Regions from separate parts of the Marichromatium sp. AB31 genome, predicted to be linked through region 1. Evidence: predicted binding sites of a transcription regulator. Region 1 holds the regulator's gene; each other region holds the start of a gene.

Region 1 (4,412 bases):
GAGCACCCGCGCGCACTGGCCGCTGCGCTACTACCTGCTCGCCGCCTTCTTCGCCTTCAGCGGGCTCGCGGGCTGGTGGCAGGTCCAGCGCATCGACCAGCCGCAGGGACCGGCCACCGTACGCCCCCGCGTCCCCGACTACGTGGTCCACGCGTTCACCGCGCTCGAGACCGACACCAGCGGCGCACCGAGCCGACGCCTGAGCGCGACCGAGTTGCGTCAGTTCGTCGCCGAGGACCTCTCCGAGCTCGACCGCCCACACATGCAGCTGTTCCAGTCCGACGGACCGCCGTGGCGCGCGCGCGCCGAGCACGGGCTGGTGCTCGACGGCGGCGCGGAGGTGCGGCTGACCGGCGACGTCCATCTCGAGCGCGACGCCACCGCCGAGGCCCCGCCCGCGCACATCGAGACCGAGCAGCTCAACGTCTGGCACCAGCGCGCCTATGCCCGTACCGACCTGCCGGTGCGGGTGGCCAGCGGCGAGGACTGGCTGAGCGCCACCGGCATGCAGCTGTGGTACGACGAGCCGGCGCGCGCCACCTTCCACGGTCGCACCCGGATGCTGCTCGCCCCGACCCAGGAGACCCAACCATGAGCCCTCCACTGCGCCTGCTGGCACTGTTGCTGTTGTTCGGCTGGAACCCGGCCAACGCGCTCGACGACGACCCCCAGCAACCGATGTACATCGAGGCCGACGACGTCGAGGTACGCGAGGCCGAGGGCACCAGCATCTATGTCGGCAACGTCGAGGTCACCCAGGGCAGCATGCGCCTGCACGCCGACCACATGACCGTCTATCACCGCGAGGACCGCCGCCCGCGCCAGATCATCGCCATCGGCACCCCGGCGCGCTTCCGTCAACTGCTCGAGGACGACCAGGGCGAGGTCCGCGCCTTCGCCAGGCGCATGGAGTTCGACACCGACCGCGACGAGCTGGTGCTGATCGACGAGGCGGTACTGATCCAGGGCGAGGACCGCGTCGCCAGCGAGCGCATCGTCTACGACCGTGCCCGCGAACACTTCCGTGCCGGCGGCAGCGGTCGGGTGCGGATCACCATCACCCCCGAGGAGGAGTCATGACAGGGGTCGACGGATGAGCGTACTGCGCGCCGAACAGCTCAAGAAACGTTATCGCAGCCGCGAGGTCCTGCGGGGAGTGAGCGTCGAGGTCGAGGCCGGCGAGGTGGTCGGGCTGCTCGGCCCCAACGGCGCGGGCAAGACCACCTGCTTCTATCTCATCGTCGGGCTGATCCCGGCCGACCAGGGGCGCATCACCCTCGACGAGCACGATGTCACCCTGATGCCAATGCATGCGCGCGCGCGCGCCGGACTGAGCTATCTGGCGCAGGAGCCCTCGGTGTTTCGCAAGCTCAGCGCGCGCGACAACATCCTCGCGATCCTCGAGACCCGCGGCGACCTCGACCGCGAGCAGCGCGAGCAGCGTTGCGAGCAGCTGCTCGAGGAGCTCGGCATCGCCCATATCGGCGAGTCGCTGGCACTCAGCCTCTCCGGTGGCGAGCGCCGTCGTCTCGAGATCGCCCGCGCGCTGGCCGTCGACCCCAAGGTGATGCTGCTCGACGAGCCCTTCGCCGGCGTCGACCCGATCGCCGTGGGCGACATCAAGGCGATCGTCTCGCACCTGCGCGAGCGCGGCATCGGCGTGTTGATCACCGATCACAACGTGCGCGAGACGCTCGACATCTGCGATCGCGGCTACATCATCAGTAATGGCGAGGTGATCGCCGCCGGCCGCCCCGACGAGCTACTCGCCAACCAGCAGGTACGCGACGTCTATCTCGGCGCCGACTTCGCCATGTAGCATGTAGGCGGCAGCATCCGCGCCCCGCTGCTACATATTGGGAGTAAGATGAAGACCATCGCGCCCCGGCAGGGGGCGCGCTTGACGTGACTCAGGCACCTTTGTTGCCACCCGACCTATAATCGTCATAGGACGGTCATCGACCCGGCATAGAGACAGACGCAAGACGCATCGGCGATCCATGAAGCAAACCATCCAGCTTCGCCTCGGCCAACACCTGACGATGACGCCCCAGCTGCAGCAGGCGATTCGCCTCCTGCAGCTGTCGACGCTCGAGCTGCAGAAGGAGATCCAGGAGGCGCTGGACTCCAACCTGATGCTCGAGGAGGCCGAGGAGGCCGACCGCTTCGCCGCCAACGGTGAGGACAGCGGCAATGGCGCACACGAGTCCCCGCCCAGCGATGAGCAGGGCAGCGCCGAGCGTGAGCTCCAGGGCGAGACCAACGAGATCCCCGATGAGCTCCCGGTCGACACCCAGTGGGCCGATGTCTACGACGGCTATCTACCGCCGAGCACCCAGGGCAGCGCCGAGAACGCCGATTTCGACCCCTTCCTCCACCAGAGCCGCCCTCAGACCCTGCACGATCACCTCCTCTGGCAGCTCAACCTGATCCGGCTGAGCGAGCGCGACGAGATGATCGCCGAGGCGGTGATCGATGCCATCGACGCGCGCGGCTATCTTCGGGCCGATCTCGACGAGCTGCTGAGCACCATCGGCGACGATCAGATCAGCCTCGAGGAGATCGCCACCATGGTGCACCGGGTGCAGTCGTTCGATCCCCCGGGGGTCGGCGCCCGCGATCTCGCCGAGTGCCTGCAGATCCAGCTGCGGCAGCTCCCCGCCGAGACCCCGCAGCGCGACCTCGCGCTGGCGATCTGTCGCGACGGCTTCGAGCACCTGCCGCGCAAGGACATCGCCGCGCTGATGCGCCGCTTCAAGCAGACCGAGCCCGAGATTCGTGGTGCACTCACGCTGATCTGCCAGCTCAACCCGCACCCCGGCGACTTGATCGCGCAGGAGCCCCCGGAGTACGTTGTACCCGACATCTTCGTGCGCAGAGAGAATGGTCGCTGGTCGGTGGAACTCAACCCGGAATCCACACCTAAACTGAGGGTGAACGCAGACTACGCCCGGCTGATCCGGCGCGCCGACACCAGCAGCGACAGCGTCACCATGCGCAACCACCTGCAGGAGGCGCGCTGGTTCATCAAGAGCCTGGCGAGCCGCAACGACACCGTGCTGCGGGTGGGCGCCAAGATCGTGGAGATGCAGCAGGCGTTCTTCGAGCACGGCGAGGAGGCGATGCGGCCGATGGTGCTGCGCGACGTCGCCGAGGCGCTCGAGCTGCACGAGTCGACCGTCTCCCGGGTCACCACGCAGAAATACATGCATACGCCGAGGGGCACCCTGGAGTTCAAGTACTTCTTCTCGTCCCACGTCAGCACCACTTCTGGTGGGGAGTGTTCATCAACGGCGATCCGCGCGCTCATTCGTAAGCTGATCGCCGCCGAACCCGCCAGAAAACCCTTGAGCGACAGCAAGATCGCGGCCGAACTGGCCGATCGCGGCATCCAGGTCGCGCGTCGAACCGTCGCCAAGTACCGCGAGGCCATGGGTATTCCAGCCTCGAACGAGCGCAAACGCCTGGCATGAGCAGGCTGTTTGGAACCCCTGTAAGGAGTCCAATGATGCAAATCAATCTGACGGGTCATCACGTCGACATCACCGAGGCACTGCGCGACTACGTCGACAGCAAATTCGCACGCCTGGCGCGTCACTTCGACCACGTCACCAATGCCCACGTCATTCTCAGCGTTGAGAAGCTCGACCAGAAGGCCGAGGCGACGCTGCACATCAATGGTGGGAAGCTCTTCGCCGACTCCGTGCATGAAGATATGTATGCCGCGATCGACGGCCTGACCGACAAGCTCGATCGCCAGATCCTGCGCCACAAGGAGAAGAAGAACGACTATCGCAGCGCACCCGGCCCGAAGGCGGCCGACTCTGAAGCCGAGGCCGACGCCGAGGCCGATACCGAATAGCCCGGCAACGGCCTGATGGCCCATGCGTCGGCGGGGCGTCGGGACACCCGACACCCGCCGGACCGACGCACCGACACCTCGAACGGATCCGTGATCGCGCCGTTCGGGGTGTTTTGCATTGAGACCCTGAGATCCGAGCCGATATCGACACCTGCGGGCTCCGACGACTCGAAGGACACCCAGAATCCATGACCACGACCACGCGCCCCGATCACCCGCCGGTATGGACACCGGACACCGTCACCGCCCAGCGCCCCTGTCCCTGCGACCACCAGGAGCCTTGACCGATGTTCAGTCCAGACCTGATCAGCGAGGCCCGAGTCAGCTGCGGTGCCGAGATCGCCAGCAAGAAGCGGCTGCTCGAGACGCTCGCCGAGCTGCTGGCCAACGACCACCCCCGTCTCAACACCGAACTCGTCTTCGAGCGTCTGCTCGAGCGCGAGCGACTCGGCAGCACCGGACTCGGTCACGGTGTGGCGCTGCCGCACGCCCGCATCAAGGAGATCAACGAGGTGCTCGGAGCCTTCGTCAGCACCAGCACCGGGGTCGA
Region 2 (4,412 bases), on a different contig from region 1:
CGGGTGTTCATCTCCATGAAGTAGAAGCGCCCGTCGCTATCCTGGAGGAACTCGACCGTGCCGGCATTGGTATAGCCCACGGCGCGCGCGGCCAACACCGCCAGACCACCGACGTACTGGCGCTCGGCCTCGTCGAGCTGCGGCGAGGGGGCGATCTCGATCAGCTTCTGATTGCGCCGCTGGATGGAGCAATCGCGCTCGAACAGATGCACGCAGTGACCATGATGGTCGGCGAGCACCTGGACCTCGATGTGGCGCGGATTGACCACGCACTTCTCCATGAAGACCTCGGCACGGCCAAAGGCCTTGGTTGCCTCGGAGATCACCCGCTGGTAGTTGTGCCGCAGCGCCTCGGCGTCATCGCAACGCCGGATGCCGCGACCGCCGCCACCCGAGGTGGCCTTGAGCATCACCGGATAGCCGACACGCTCGGCGCAGGCCAGCGCCTCGTCGAGGTTGGCGAGGTTGCCATCACTGCCGGGCGTGACCGGCACCCCGGCGCGGATCATCGCCTGACGGGCCTCGGTCTTGTCGCCCATCCGTGCGATCACCTCGGCGCTCGGACCGATGAAGGTCAGCCCACGCCGGGCACAGGCAGCGGCCAGCTCCGGGTTCTCGGAGAGGAAGCCATAGCCGGGATGAATGGCATCGCAGCCGGTGGCCACGGCCAGGTTGACGATGGTGTGGACATTGAGATAACCGGCCAGCGGATCGCTGCCCAGGCTATAGGCCTCGTCGGCCTTCTTGACATGAAGCGAATGGCGATCCGCTTCGGAATAGATTGCCACCGAGCGGATGCCCATCTCGGCGCAGGCGCGAATGACACGCACCGCAATCTCTCCGCGGTTCGCGATCAGTATCTTTCGAAGCATTGGTTAGCCTCAGGAATGGCCGGTTCAGTGGACCGAGTCAGAACGGTGAGGATCGTTCGGCTGCACTTGCTGCTTTGCAGCAATATACCCAAAGGCGGTCTGGGTGCAAAGGATGCACACCGCGACACGGCACCGACGTCACCGAAAGGACGGCGTAGAAGCGATCAATTTCGCTGCACGGCGGCGCAGTTTAGCGCAACTTCATCGAATGCTGTCAAATGTGTTCAATCGCGTGCAACGTCTGACCGCACTGTCCGGAGGACGCGGAGGCACCGAAGATGCCCGCCCAACAATCGATTGATCCCGGGTTGGCGCAACCGTGATCGCGCCCGGGGTTTCACTCGTCTGTTTTACGCATAGCGCCAAGGCTTTCAAGATCCGCGCCCGCACCCCGCGGGCTGCCACGGCACTGCTTCACTCCCATGTGACACCGGGGTCATGACAGGCGGTAAAAAAGACAGGCTTGTCTGTTTTTCAGGGATGTCCGAACAGCGATGGCAGGCGAGCGCGCCAGGCCGCCGCCACGGGGGAGACGTCACACCAGGGGTGTCGACTCTCCCTCACCGAGGTCCGTGACAACAGGAGCATGCGATGAAGACCAAGACGCTGATTCAGCTCAGCCATGTCCGAGGAGGCCCGGGCGGGTGTCAGCACGCGACGGCCCCGGCCCGACGGCGTCGGGACCGGCGAGCGCCGACACGCGGAGCGACTGTTGATGGCGCCCGATCCAAAACCGGTCGATCTGCGCCATCTGATTGAAACGGCGCACACCTGCAGCGATCGCGCCGAGATCGTCGAACCCGGATCGGGGAGGACAAGCCCCGACCCGGGTCTTCGCCACGCCCTAGCGGCCGCGACGACCCAACCGACGCGACAGCCCCGCGGCAAGGAGCCCGCCGCCAATCAGCCCCAGCGGAGCCGGCAACGGCACCGACTGGACCGGCTGGGCCGCGGCCGGCGGGAACAGCGCCTCGGTGCTGACCGCGAAGGCGAACTGGAAGGTGGTCGCCTGCTCCTCGGCGGTACGGAAGCCCTGACACCCGGCGCCCAGCCCGAGCGCGGCGCACTCCTCCTCGTGCAGGGTGGCGATCGGTGCGACCCCGCCGCTGGCATCCTGCAGCAGCAGGCTCACCAGATACTCGTTGCCATCGTAGAGGAAGGGGATATCCAGGGTCTGCACGGCGAGCAACCCGAACAGATCAGGACAGGGGTTGGTGCTGTCGCCGGCACACGTCCCCTGGTTCGCCGTTTCCTTGAAGAAGAACTCGAAGTCCAGGGTCCGGGTATCGACGCTGGCGCCACTGGCGGGCAGCTCTGGCGTCAAGGTCAGACTGGTCGCGACACGCCCCCACTCCAGGGTCGAGTAGCGCGACGAGAGCCGATTGTTCCAGTGGGTCAGGCTGGTGCCGACGCCGATCTCGGCGGCGTCATCAGCGCTGCCGTCGACGACCGTCGCGACCGAGCCGACGGCCGGGCCGCCGCCGGTCAGGTCATTGGTCACGCCATTGCCGATGGTCAAGGCGCTGCGGTTGTGATCGGCGTCGGTGCTGGGGCTACGGAAATCAGGCGTCACCGTTGTGCCCCAACACCCAAGCCAAGTATCCATACCGGAACAATAAGATCCGCTCCCCCAGGACAACTCGCTGCCGGTGACCTGAATCTCACCACTCGACCCTGAGAACCGATTATCTACGAAACGTGCATCGGCGCTGTATCCCCACTGGGTCACCACCGGTCCGGCGACCGCGTTGCCCAAGGTCCCTAGCACCAGGGCAGCCAGCGCCATCTTTTTCATCACCATTCGCTTCATCATGTTGACTCAACTCCGTTGTCTTCCTTGTGCCGGGGCGGATCCATCCTCGCGGAGCATCGTGCGCCGCACCGGGGCCATCCCGTCTCGCAACGATGGCGCGCACCCGACTCGACACTTAGAGCACGTCCCATGCCATATAAAGACAACCAACTGAAGGCTAAAAGGTTTCTTCAAAACCAGCACACCACGAGCAAAAGCGAGCACGAAAACCGTAAAAAAAACCGACGACTGCCCTGCCCGTACTCATACAGAACGGCCCCCACCGCCCCGTCTGCACATCCGCTCATGCTGTGCGAGAATTCCACGCTTGTCGAAATGACGAGGACCCGTTCGTGAACCAGGCCACATCCGCCACCCTGCACTCCCCGCTCGAACCACCGCTGCCCGAAGGGGCGGGTGAACGCAGGTGCTGGGGCGGGCTGCACGGGGCCGGCGCGGCGCTCGCCATCGCCACCGCCGCCAGACGTCACCCCGGACTGGTGCTGGCCCTGGCCGAGGACGTGCAGGCGGCGCGACGGCTGCACGCCGAGCTGGGCTTCTTCCTCACCGGCAGCGATCTCCCGGTGCTCGGCTTCCCCGACTGGGAGACCCTGCCCTACGACGTCTTCTCGCCCCTGCCCGAGCTGATCTCGGAGCGGCTGCTGACCCTGCACCGTCTGCCGGGGCTGACCCGTGGCGTACTGGTGGTGCCGGTGGCGACCCTGCTCCAGCGCCTGCCGCCGCGCGACTATGTCGACGCCCACTCGCTGGTGCTCGCCTGCGGCGACCGACTCGATCTCGACGCCACCCGACTGCGACTCGAACACGCCGGCTACAGCTGTGTCTCGCAGGTGATGGGACACGGCGAATACGCGGTACGCGGCTCGCTGCTCGATGTCTTCCCGATGGGCGGGCAGCAACCGCTGCGCATCGACCTGTTCGACGACGAGGTCGAGAGCATTCGTCTGTTCGATCCCGAGACCCAGCGCTCGCACGACCGCATCGAGCAGGTGCGGATGCTGCCGGCGCGCGAGTTCCCCTTCGACGAGCAGGCGATCGCCGGTTTCCGCAGCCGCTATCGCGCCAGCATCGAGGGCGATCCGCAACGCAGCCTGATCTATCGCGAGGTCTCGGAGGGGCGCACACCGGGCGGCATCGAGTCCTATCTGCCGCTGTTCTTCGACGACACCGCCACCCTCTTCGACTATCTGCCCGCCACCACCCTGGCGATCGAACCGGCGAGCGGTCGCGAGGCCGGCGCGGGCTTCCTCGCCACCGTCGCCGAGCGCCATGAGCAGCGTCGCCACGACGCCGAGCGCCCGCTGCTCGCCCCCGCGCGGCTCTATCTCGGCGCCGACGAACTGGCCGCCGCGCTCAACCGCATGCCCGGGGTGAACTACCGCACCGCACCGTTCGACACTCGCCCCAAGGGCTATGCCGGGGTCGACAACTTCGCCACCCTCGACCTGCCAGCGCTGGAGCTGCAGGCCCGCGCCGCCGAGCCGGCGCAGGCGCTGCAGCGCTTCCTCGACACCCCGGGGCAGCGGGTGCTGCTGGTGGCCGAGAGCACCGGACGCCGCGAGCTGCTCGCCGAACAGCTGCGCGACTTCGGCATCCATGCCACCCAGGTCAGCGACTGGGGCAGCTTCGTCGCCGGCGATCTGTCGCTCGCGCTCACCGTCGCGCCGCTCGAACAGGGGTTGCGGCTCGCCGACCAGGGACTGGCGCTGATCACCGAGACCCAGATC
Region 3 (4,412 bases), on a different contig from region 1:
GGCGGGGCGCTCAACAGGAAGGTGACATAGCTGTAGAGGTTGATGAACACCATGAAGTTGAGCCCGCCGATGAGATAGGCGCCGAGGATGCTCGGGTTACGCAGGTGCAGCGCGAGGTCGGCGACCATGGCGCGCGGCCGCGGCGGCTTGGGCTGGAAGCGGCGCGAGGGCGGCAGCAGGATGATGAAGGCGATCAGCACCGCGAGGCTGAGCAGCCCGGCGCTGAGGAAGCTCGCCTGCCAGCCCCATTCGGCGGCGCTCGCGCCGCTGAGCAGGCGTCCGGCGATACCGCCGATCGAGTTGCCACCGATATAGATGCCGACGGCCAACAACAGCGCCTCGTGGTCGAACTCGTCACCGAGATAGGCCAGCGCCAGCGCCGGCACGCCGCCGAGGAAGAAGCCCTGCAGTGCGCGCAGGGCGAGCAGGGTGCCGAAGTCCGGGGCGAAGGCGAGCGCGAGCGCGCAGGCGGTGGCCAGCGCCAGGGTGGTGAACATGATCGCGCGCCGACCGATGGCGTCGGAGAGCGGCCCGAAGAGCAGCAGCGACAAGCCCAGGGTGAAGGTCGTGACCGAAAGGGTCAGGCTCGCCTGCAACTCCGAGATGCCGAGATCACCACGCAGCAGCGGTAGCAGCGGTTGCGGGGCATAGAGGTTGGCGAAGATGGCGATCGAGCCGAGACAGAGTGCCAGGGTCGCGCGCCAGAAGGCCGGGGTGCGTGCGGTGATCGGTGGGCTCATTGGAATCCTGGATGGGTGAGGCATGGGTTCATTGTATGAACGCCATGCTCTATAAATAAAATAAATTTAAGATATTTTTTCGATTCGAAATCGATATGGATTTGAAGCAGCTGCGTTACTTCCTCGCCGTGGTCGATGCCGGTGGTTTCACCGCCGCCGCCGCCCGTCTCGGCATCGCCCAGCCGGCGCTGAGCATCGCCATCCGCAAGCTCGAGCGCGCGCTCGACCTGGAGCTGTTGCATCGCGGGACGCGTCGAGTCACGCCGACCAGCGAGGGCGAGGTGCTGGCCGGGCACGCCCGGGCCCTGCTCGAGCGCGCCGAGGCCGCCGAGCTGCAGATGCGCGAGTTGCGCGGACTGCTCAAGGGCGAGGTGCGGATCGGGTTGCCGAGCATCCTCGGCTCCTACTTCTTCCCGCCGCTGTTGATGGCCTTCAAACACCGTCATCCCGGGTTGCGGCTGTCGGTGCAGGAGGCGGGCACCCGGAGTCTGCTGAGCATGATCCGCGCCGGGGGGCTGGATCTCGGCGTGGTGACCAGCGACGCCGAGCTCGACGGTCTCGAGACCCATCCCTTCCTGCGCGAGGAGGTGGTGGTACACGTCGGTCGCTCGCATCCCCTGGCGGAGGCCGAATGCATCGACTTCGCGATCCTGTTCGAACACGATCTGGTGGTTGCGCGTAGCGGCTACTTCCTGCGCGAGTTCATCGACCGTCATGCCGCCGCGCTCGAGGTCGAGCCGCGCATCGCCTTCGAGACCAATCTCATCCCGCTCGCCGAGACCATCGTCCGCCAGGGCTTCGGCATCACCTGCGTGCTGCGCATGGTCAGCGAGCAGACTCGCGACCCCGGGCTGGTGGCGATTCCATTCGCGACCCCGGTTCATCTCGACTTCTCGCTGGCATGGCAGAGTGGGGGCTATCTCTCGCGTGCCGATCGCGCTTTTCTCGACTTCGTGCGAGAGCAGACCGCGTGACGTGGCGATAAGGTCGAGACGAGGTGACGGAATTCTTGACGGTGTTGGTCGCGGGTTTCGGGTCTGTCGCGCCGGCGGGTCCTGTCGCGGTGAGGTTTTTGGTCCGGTGGCTGGGCGTTGCCGGTAAAAACGTCGACCTTTTTTACACAAAAAGTGTCTTGCTCGTTATTGGGTCCAGCAATCTCTTCCCTTTCCTTTTGTCTTCAATGGCTTGTCGGGTCTGGCCTGCTTTTCGCTTTTCTGTCAGCGGGGTGGAGCAGCCCCTTCTTGAAGCGATACAGGGAGATGGATCATGTTGACTCGGAAAAGCGCGCTGCTCGGTGCGGCGATCATGGTGTCGCCGCTTGCCGGCGCTGATGTCATCAATGTCGGCGGGGTGTTGTGGAACCCGGATTCGCCGCTCGACATGAAGATGGATAGTAACTTCACCCAGTGGTTCCAGAGCACCAACTCGGGCTACGACATGGGCAGCCTGGTGGGCATCAACGCCACCAACGCCACCACGATGATGTTCGGCAACTATCTCTATGGCGGCGGCAAGATCAACAACTTCAACGACGCCAACGACCAGACCGGTCAACCGAACCCCGAGACGAATCCGGCGGACTTCTGCCCGGGCTGTGAGCTGACCTATGAGTTCGGCGGCATCGAGTTCGTCGAGAACACGCCCGGTGGCGGCGACTTCCTCGATCCCGCCACCTATACGGTCGACTGGAGCCAGTCGTATTTCAAGATCTGGGTCGATCACAGTCGGAACTTCAACGCCAACAACGACTTCGAGGCCGACCCGAACGAGATGTACGAGGCCACCGATGGTGCCCTGTTCCTCGAAGGTACCTTCGAGTCGATCTCCTTCACCGGTCAGCTCTTCGCCGCGGGCATGCTGTTCAGTAACGCCGGCTCCGCGATGCACGTCACCGGCGGTATGGCCCGTGACTATTTCGATACCGACCCTCTCGTGACCCTGGGTGGCACGCCGTTCGACTTCTCCTACACCGCAAGCTCGCAGTTCATGGTCGATCTGGCGGGAGGAGCAGATGTCTTCTTCGCCCGCGTCTCGACCGCCGAGCTGTTGGGTGACACCATCAGCATCCCCGAGCCTGGCGCGCTGGCGTTGCTCGGCGCCGGCCTGATCGGTCTGGCGCGGGTGCGGCGGCGTCACGACGCGGCCTGAGGTCGTGCTCGGGCTGAACGGCTGACGGCGCCGGGGTGTCCGCCGACACCCCGGCGTCTTGCGTTGTGCGGGCAGGAGATGGGTTTGTTGGAAGCCATCGGTCAGCGTTTTTGTATGCGATCTGGCTGTCCTTCGCCGTCTCCGGTTCTCACCCGGGTCGCTTCGTCAACGGCGTGATTCTGCCGCTGGCCGTGATACGGAGTCTGGCGCTGTTCGCCGCTGCGTTCGATCGGGTCGAGAACCCGCCGCGCTCGGTCCCATGCAGGTCGATATCGCGCGCTGTCGCAACGGCGGCGGGCGTGACTGACGGTTGACCGGGTAGGGGGCGGCTGATAGAACCCGCCCGGTCTGCTGTCATCGGATCGACCGCCATGTCTCTGTCGTCAGTTCTCCCGCCCTCGCGCAGATCAGCCCTGATCGCCTTCCTCGCCGGCGCCCTGGCGGTGTCGAGCTTCGCGCCTTTCGGGGGCTTCCCGCTCGCGGTGCTCGCCCTGGCGCTGCTGCTGCTGGCGCTGGAGGGGGCGACGCCGCGCGCCGGTTTCTGGCGCGGTTGGCTGTTCGGGGTCGGGTTGATGGGGTTCGGGGTGTTCTGGATCCGCATCAGCCTCAACGAGTTCGGCAACATGCCGGCGCCGGTGGCCCAGTTGCTCACCCTGGTCTTCGTCGCCGCGATGGCGCTCTACTACGGCGTGCTCGGCTGGGCGCTGCGGCGGCTGGCCGCCGGGCCGGACCGGGTGGGCGCGCTGCTCTGCTTCCCGGCGCTCTATGTGCTGCTCGAATGGCTGCGCGGTTGGCTGTTCACCGGCTTCCCCTGGCTCGCGCTCGGCTACGGGCAGATCGACGGACCACTGGTCGGTTGGCTGCCGCTCCTCGGCGTCTATGGCGCCTCGTTGGTGGCGGCGCTCTCGGCCGGGATGCTGTGGTGGTCGGTGCGGCGGGCGCGGGGCCGGGGGCGTCCGCTGGCGCTGGCAGTGCTGGTCGTGCTCTGGGGCGGCGGCTGGGCGCTGGCGCAGCTCGACTGGACCCACCCCGAGGGCGCGCCGCTGCGTGCGAGCGTGGTCCAGGCCAATATCCCGCAGGCGATCAAGTGGAACCCGGAGACGGGACCGGCGACGGTGCGCGCCTATCTCGAGCTCACCCGCGATCATCTCGACGCCGATGTGGTGGTGTGGCCGGAGACCGCGCTGCCCGACTTTCTCGATGTGCTGCGCGCGCCTCTGATCGATCCGCTCGCCGAGCGCGCGCGCGAGACCGGAACCGAGATCGTGCTCGGCATCCCGGTGCGCGAGCCCGACGGTGGTCGTTATTACAATGCGTTGCTCGCCATCGGCAGCGTCGAGGACCGCTACTTCAAGCGACATCTGGTGCCCTTCGGCGAGTTCCTGCCGTTCAAGGCCTGGCTGGGGCCGCTGATCGCCTGGTTCGAGGTGCCGATGTCGGACTTCAGTCGCGGCGAGGCGGCGCGCCCGCTGCTCCAGGTCGGGACGCATCCGGTCGGTGCCTCGATCTGCTACGAGGACGCCT
Region 4 (4,412 bases), on a different contig from region 1:
GCTGGGCGCCGGCGGATATCGAGGCCATCATCGAGCACCACGTGCGCTGAGCCGCGACCCGGTGCGGCGTCAGCCGGCGGCCTGACTTCGGTCCGCGCGAGAGACCTACCCGGCGGTCGCCTGCAGCGCCTCGAGCAGCACCCGTCGCTCGGCGGCGTCGAGCAGCTGTTCGAGTGCGCCCAGGTCCTCGCGCGCACGCGCCTGCAGCCCGCTCGGGCTGCCCAACTCCGCAGTCAGCGCCTGCGCCAGCGCCGAGCCGCGCGCCGCCGCGCGCCCCAGCCAGGCGCTGCCCGCCGCCTCGTCGCGCGTGCCGCCCTCGCCGAGCACCAGATCGCGCCCCAGCCAACACATCGCATCGGCGTGTCCGGCGCGCGCGGCCTGCTGGAACCAGTCGCGCGCCTGGGGCGGGCGCGCGCGTTCGAGCAGCCACACGCCGAACTCGTACTGCGCGCCGGGGTCGCCCTGGTCGGCGGCGAGCGCCAGCGTCCGCTCCGGCTCGGTGAGCCTGGTGCCGGTCAGCGTCAGCAGCGCGCTCAACTCCACCCGGGTCTTGCCATCGTCACCGTCACGGATCGCCGTCAGCCGTCTCTCCTGGATGTAGCGCTGCAGCGTGCGTCGGCTCAGTCCGGTGACGGCGCTCGCGGTGTTCAGACAGATCGATGGCATCTCCAGTGTTCTCCCGGTTGCTCGACGCTGGCCCGTCCGTGGTCGTGGTCCTAAAGGTTGGGGTTGGCGCGACACCGCCCAACGCGTCGCCGACCATCGCGCCGGCGAGTGGTCACTGTTTGATTGGCAAGGTTGGGTTGTTTGCGTGTGGTGGTCGGCACTCCCTGCCCGAGCCATCGCTCGCTGCGACGCCTCCTCGTCCCCCCGACCGGATTGAACCGCAAAGCGTCAAGGCGCGCAAAGGCGCGAGGGCGAGGATGAGACCCCTTCGGCGATCAGTTGCCAGGGGGGAGAACCGCAACGCCGCGAAGGACGCGAAGAGACAAGGCGGAAAAGCCGCCAGCTGCCAGCTGCCAGCTGTCAGTCGCCGGTCGCCGGTCGCCGGTCGCCGGTCGCCGGTCGCCGGTCGCCGGTCGCCAGGGGATTGGACCGCAAGGTCGCGCAGCATGCCAAGAGGCGAGCGGAGCAGCCGTCGGCGGTCAGCCTCCCCGCAGCGGACGGTTGCGACCAGCTGTGGCGCGGGAGCCAGTCAACCGGTCTCCTCACGGGTGGCTGGCGACTGATCGCCGGGCACGCTGCGTTTTGCCCGGCCGACGCTTGGCGGTGTGCTTCGCGCCTTTGTGGTTCGACCCTGTCCCCCGTCACCGCCCACGCCCTCCGATCGGTCCCGCGCCACCGCCCCCGGCCCGCACCCACTGGTGGCTGATGGCTGGTGACGCGACTGTCACCCCCTTGGCATGTCAGTCTGTGGACTGTCACCCCTGCTGGCCGGACACGGGCCTGTGGATTGTCGCGGGGGTTCGGGTGACAGCCACTGCCGCGCTCATCCCCTGATCGCAAAAACAAAGGCTTGCACAGACCTCGCATGGTTGGCCCGGAACTTGATAACAGGGGCACCAGGACCGGCACCGCCATGTCGGCCCCGTCTCCCGACGAGACAGGCTCAGTTCATCCCAAAACCGGAGAACCACTCCATGAAGAAGCAACTACAAGCCGGCTTCACCCTGATCGAACTCATGATCGTGGTGGCCATCATCGGCATCCTGGCGGCGATCGCGCTGCCGGCGTATCAGGACTATATGGCCAAGGCCAAGATGTCCGAGGTCATTCTGGCGGCGAGTCAGTGTCGAACCACGGTTGCTGAGGTCTATCAGTCCGGTACTACCGCCAATGCACCAGCCGCAGGTGCCTGGGGGTGTGAATCGAGTTCTGGTACCCAATACGTTGCATCTGTGACGACTGGCGCGAATGGGGCGATTACCGTGACAGTTGCGAACGATAGTATCGACGCGGCGTTGAATGGTACTACGATCGTCTTGACTCCGACTACCGCTCCTGGTACTGCTGCAACAACCGCTGATATGCCGACTCAACTTTATGGGTTTGAGTGTGCAGGTGCAACTGGTAGTGGTACGGTTCCGGCAAAATACCTGCCTGGCTCTTGCCGTTCGACGCTCTGATCAGTTAGCGAGTAAATAAATGGGCAGCGGGCCTTAGTGGTTCGCTGTCTTTTTTTGTGAGGCGGAGATGAACCTGATTTTAATACCTGTTGTTTCAAGTCTTTTGCTATTTTTTCTTGCGGTGACACTGTTTTCTTCAGGTTTTGTTTTTTGGATTAGCATTTTACTTGCTTTTTTTTCTTTGTTGTTAAGTCTTTTTTTCTATGTGTCTGACAGATTTACAGGTGAGGGCGTCAATCAGGCTGTGTTTTTTCATCTGTATAAAGGTTTTGAGGGGGTAGATGTTTTTTCTTTTAAGTTCGAGTTGATCGTTTTTTTCTCGTTTGTTTTTTTGTCTGTTGTTTTTTTTGTTTTTATCGTTAATTTCAGGTGTCGGCGTCCTGTTTTTTTGATTTCCACTTTTACGCAGCTTGTGATTTCATTTTCAGTTGCCTGCTTCGCGGTTTTTTTGCATCCTTCCATCATAGAAGCAAAAATGATTTTAAGTCAGTGGTGGTCGCCGAGAGATTTGATTGTTTTAAACCATGAGATGTCTTCTTTTGAAGATTTTGATGTTGCTGTTAGTGGTCGTCGTGATTTGGTTTTTGTTTATGCAGAGAGCTTGGAGAGGACTTTTTTTGAAGATTCCTTGTTTCCTGGCCTCATAAGCAAGATTGAGCAGCTAGAGGCTGGAGGTTTGTCTTTTGCTGGGATTCGGCAGGCTCCAATGACTGACTGGACTATTGCTGGAATGGTTTCGAGTCAGTGCGGAATCCCTCTTGCTACATACAAGTCTAATCGAAACGACTTTTCTGATGGCCTCAGGTTCGTTCCTGGTGCGACCTGTGTTGGTGATGTTTTGCGGTTTAATGGCTACCGTAATGTTTATGTCGGAGGCGCTAGTCTAGATTTTGCGGGCAAGGGTCGCTTCTACAAAGAGCATGGATTTGATGAAGTCTACGGGATGGAAGAGTTGCAGGCTGTGGCCGAAAAGCCTTTGGCTACTTCTAAGTGGGGTGTTTATGATGATCATGTTTTCGAATTTTCGCTAGAAAAATTTAAGGAGCTTGCCGATGAGGGTGAACATTTTTCTCTGTTTGTCCTGACGCTAGATACTCACCCTCCGAGCGGGCATGTTACTCCTGGTTGTGATGATGTTGTCTATGGAGTTGGCGAGTATCCAATTCTTAACGCAGTAAAATGCGCGGACTCAATGATTTATGACTTTGTGCTTTCAATCGAAAAAGAGGCGAAATCCAGGGGGCGAGACGTTTTGGTGGTTGTCGCTTCAGATCATTTGATGATGAGGAGCGATGCGTCTGGCTTCTTTGAGGGTAAAGATGAGGAAAGAGCAAATCTTTTTATAGTGCGTGGGGAGAATGTTCCTAGTGGGGTTGTCGAGCGCGAATCAACAACATTGGATATTTATCCGACATTGCTAAGCATGCTCGGTTGGAATGTTGACTCTTTAGCCTTGGGGCGAAATCTTTTGTCTGAACAAGAAACGCTTGTTGAGAAGTACGGAAAACACAATTTTTTTGAGATGGTCAAGAAATGGAGAATGGGTTTGTGGAAGACTTGGTCTGCTGATTCTTGATGGGTAAATTTGAATGAAATTGTCAACTCCCACTTTTTAGGTCCGTCCATAAATAGACACTGCAGCATGTCCGCGGCGGTTGAGAAACTCGATTGGTGAAAGATCGCCGAGCGATTCGTGCGGTCGGCGCAGGTTGTATTCGTCGAGCCAGTCGTCTGCCTGTTGGCGAACCTCCTCGAGGGTGTTGAAGAGCCAGGCATCGAGGACCTCGCGGCGGAAGCTGCCGTTGAAGCGCTCGATGAAGCCGTTCTGGGTCGGTTTCCCGGGGCTGATGAAGTCGAGGGCGATGCCACGTTCGGTGGCCCAACGTTGGAAGGCGGTGCTGGTAAACTCCGGCCCGTTGTCGAGACACAGACGCTCGGGGCGCCCCCGGACGCTGATGACCTGTTCGAGTACGCGGATGACGCGCGCCGAGGTCAGCGAGACGTCGACCTCGATACGCAGCGCCTCGCGGTTGTAGTCGTCGATGAGGTTGAAGGTGCGATAACTCATGCCGCTGTTCAGCGCATCGCTCATGAAATCGGCCGACCATTGCAGGTTGGGACGGATCGGTTGCACCAGCGGTTGCGGCGGGCGGAGCGCCCGGAGCCGCTTGCGCCGACGCCGCAGATTGAGCTTGAGCGCGCAATACACCCGCCAGACCCGCTTGTGGTTCCAGGGATGTCCGGCGCGGCGCAGCCGCACATAGCGCTTGCGGAACCCGGCGGATG

The links. Region 1 encodes sigma-54, which starts transcription at its own class of promoters, with help from an activator protein. Its sites were predicted from a motif close to TGGCANGNTNCNTGCTT; they were not measured.
Region 2: EBL84_RS15350 (THxN family PEP-CTERM protein) is a predicted target of sigma-54. The motif match lies at 2,804-2,820, and genes of this name have one in related genera.
Region 3: EBL84_RS11205 (PEP-CTERM sorting domain-containing protein) is a predicted target of sigma-54. The motif match lies at 1,936-1,952, and genes of this name have one in related genera.
Region 4: EBL84_RS14680 (pilin) is a predicted target of sigma-54. The motif match lies at 1,537-1,553, and genes of this name have one in related genera.

What each region holds. Positions count from the first base shown of each region.
Region 1 is NZ_RHFI01000002.1:247,326-251,737, forward strand. It holds gene kdsC (3-deoxy-manno-octulosonate-8-phosphatase KdsC) at 1-2, shown strand, start outside; gene lptC (LPS export ABC transporter periplasmic protein LptC) at 1-595, shown strand, start outside; gene lptA (lipopolysaccharide transport periplasmic protein LptA) at 592-1,080, shown strand; gene lptB (LPS export ABC transporter ATP-binding protein) at 1,094-1,819, shown strand; gene EBL84_RS03460 (RNA polymerase factor sigma-54) at 2,001-3,473, shown strand; gene hpf (ribosome hibernation-promoting factor, HPF/YfiA family) at 3,509-3,862, shown strand; gene EBL84_RS03470 (PTS sugar transporter subunit IIA) at 4,150-4,412, shown strand, end outside.
Region 2 is NZ_RHFI01000031.1:29-4,440, reverse strand. It holds gene EBL84_RS15355 (acetyl-CoA carboxylase biotin carboxylase subunit) at 1-872, opposite strand, end outside; gene EBL84_RS15350 (THxN family PEP-CTERM protein) at 1,717-2,685, opposite strand; partial or broken gene EBL84_RS15345 (transcription-repair coupling factor) at 3,018-4,412, shown strand, end outside.
Region 3 is NZ_RHFI01000013.1:80,290-84,701, forward strand. It holds gene EBL84_RS11195 (MFS transporter) at 1-740, opposite strand, end outside; gene EBL84_RS11200 (LysR family transcriptional regulator) at 836-1,714, shown strand; gene EBL84_RS11205 (PEP-CTERM sorting domain-containing protein) at 2,007-2,888, shown strand; gene lnt (apolipoprotein N-acyltransferase) at 3,260-4,412, shown strand, end outside.
Region 4 is NZ_RHFI01000027.1:8,713-13,124, forward strand. It holds gene EBL84_RS14670 (zinc ribbon domain-containing protein) at 1-50, shown strand, start outside; gene EBL84_RS14675 (tetratricopeptide repeat protein) at 106-666, opposite strand; gene EBL84_RS14680 (pilin) at 1,641-2,126, shown strand; gene EBL84_RS14685 (sulfatase-like hydrolase/transferase) at 2,194-3,702, shown strand; one part of gene EBL84_RS14690 (IS3 family transposase) at 3,739-4,412, opposite strand, start outside.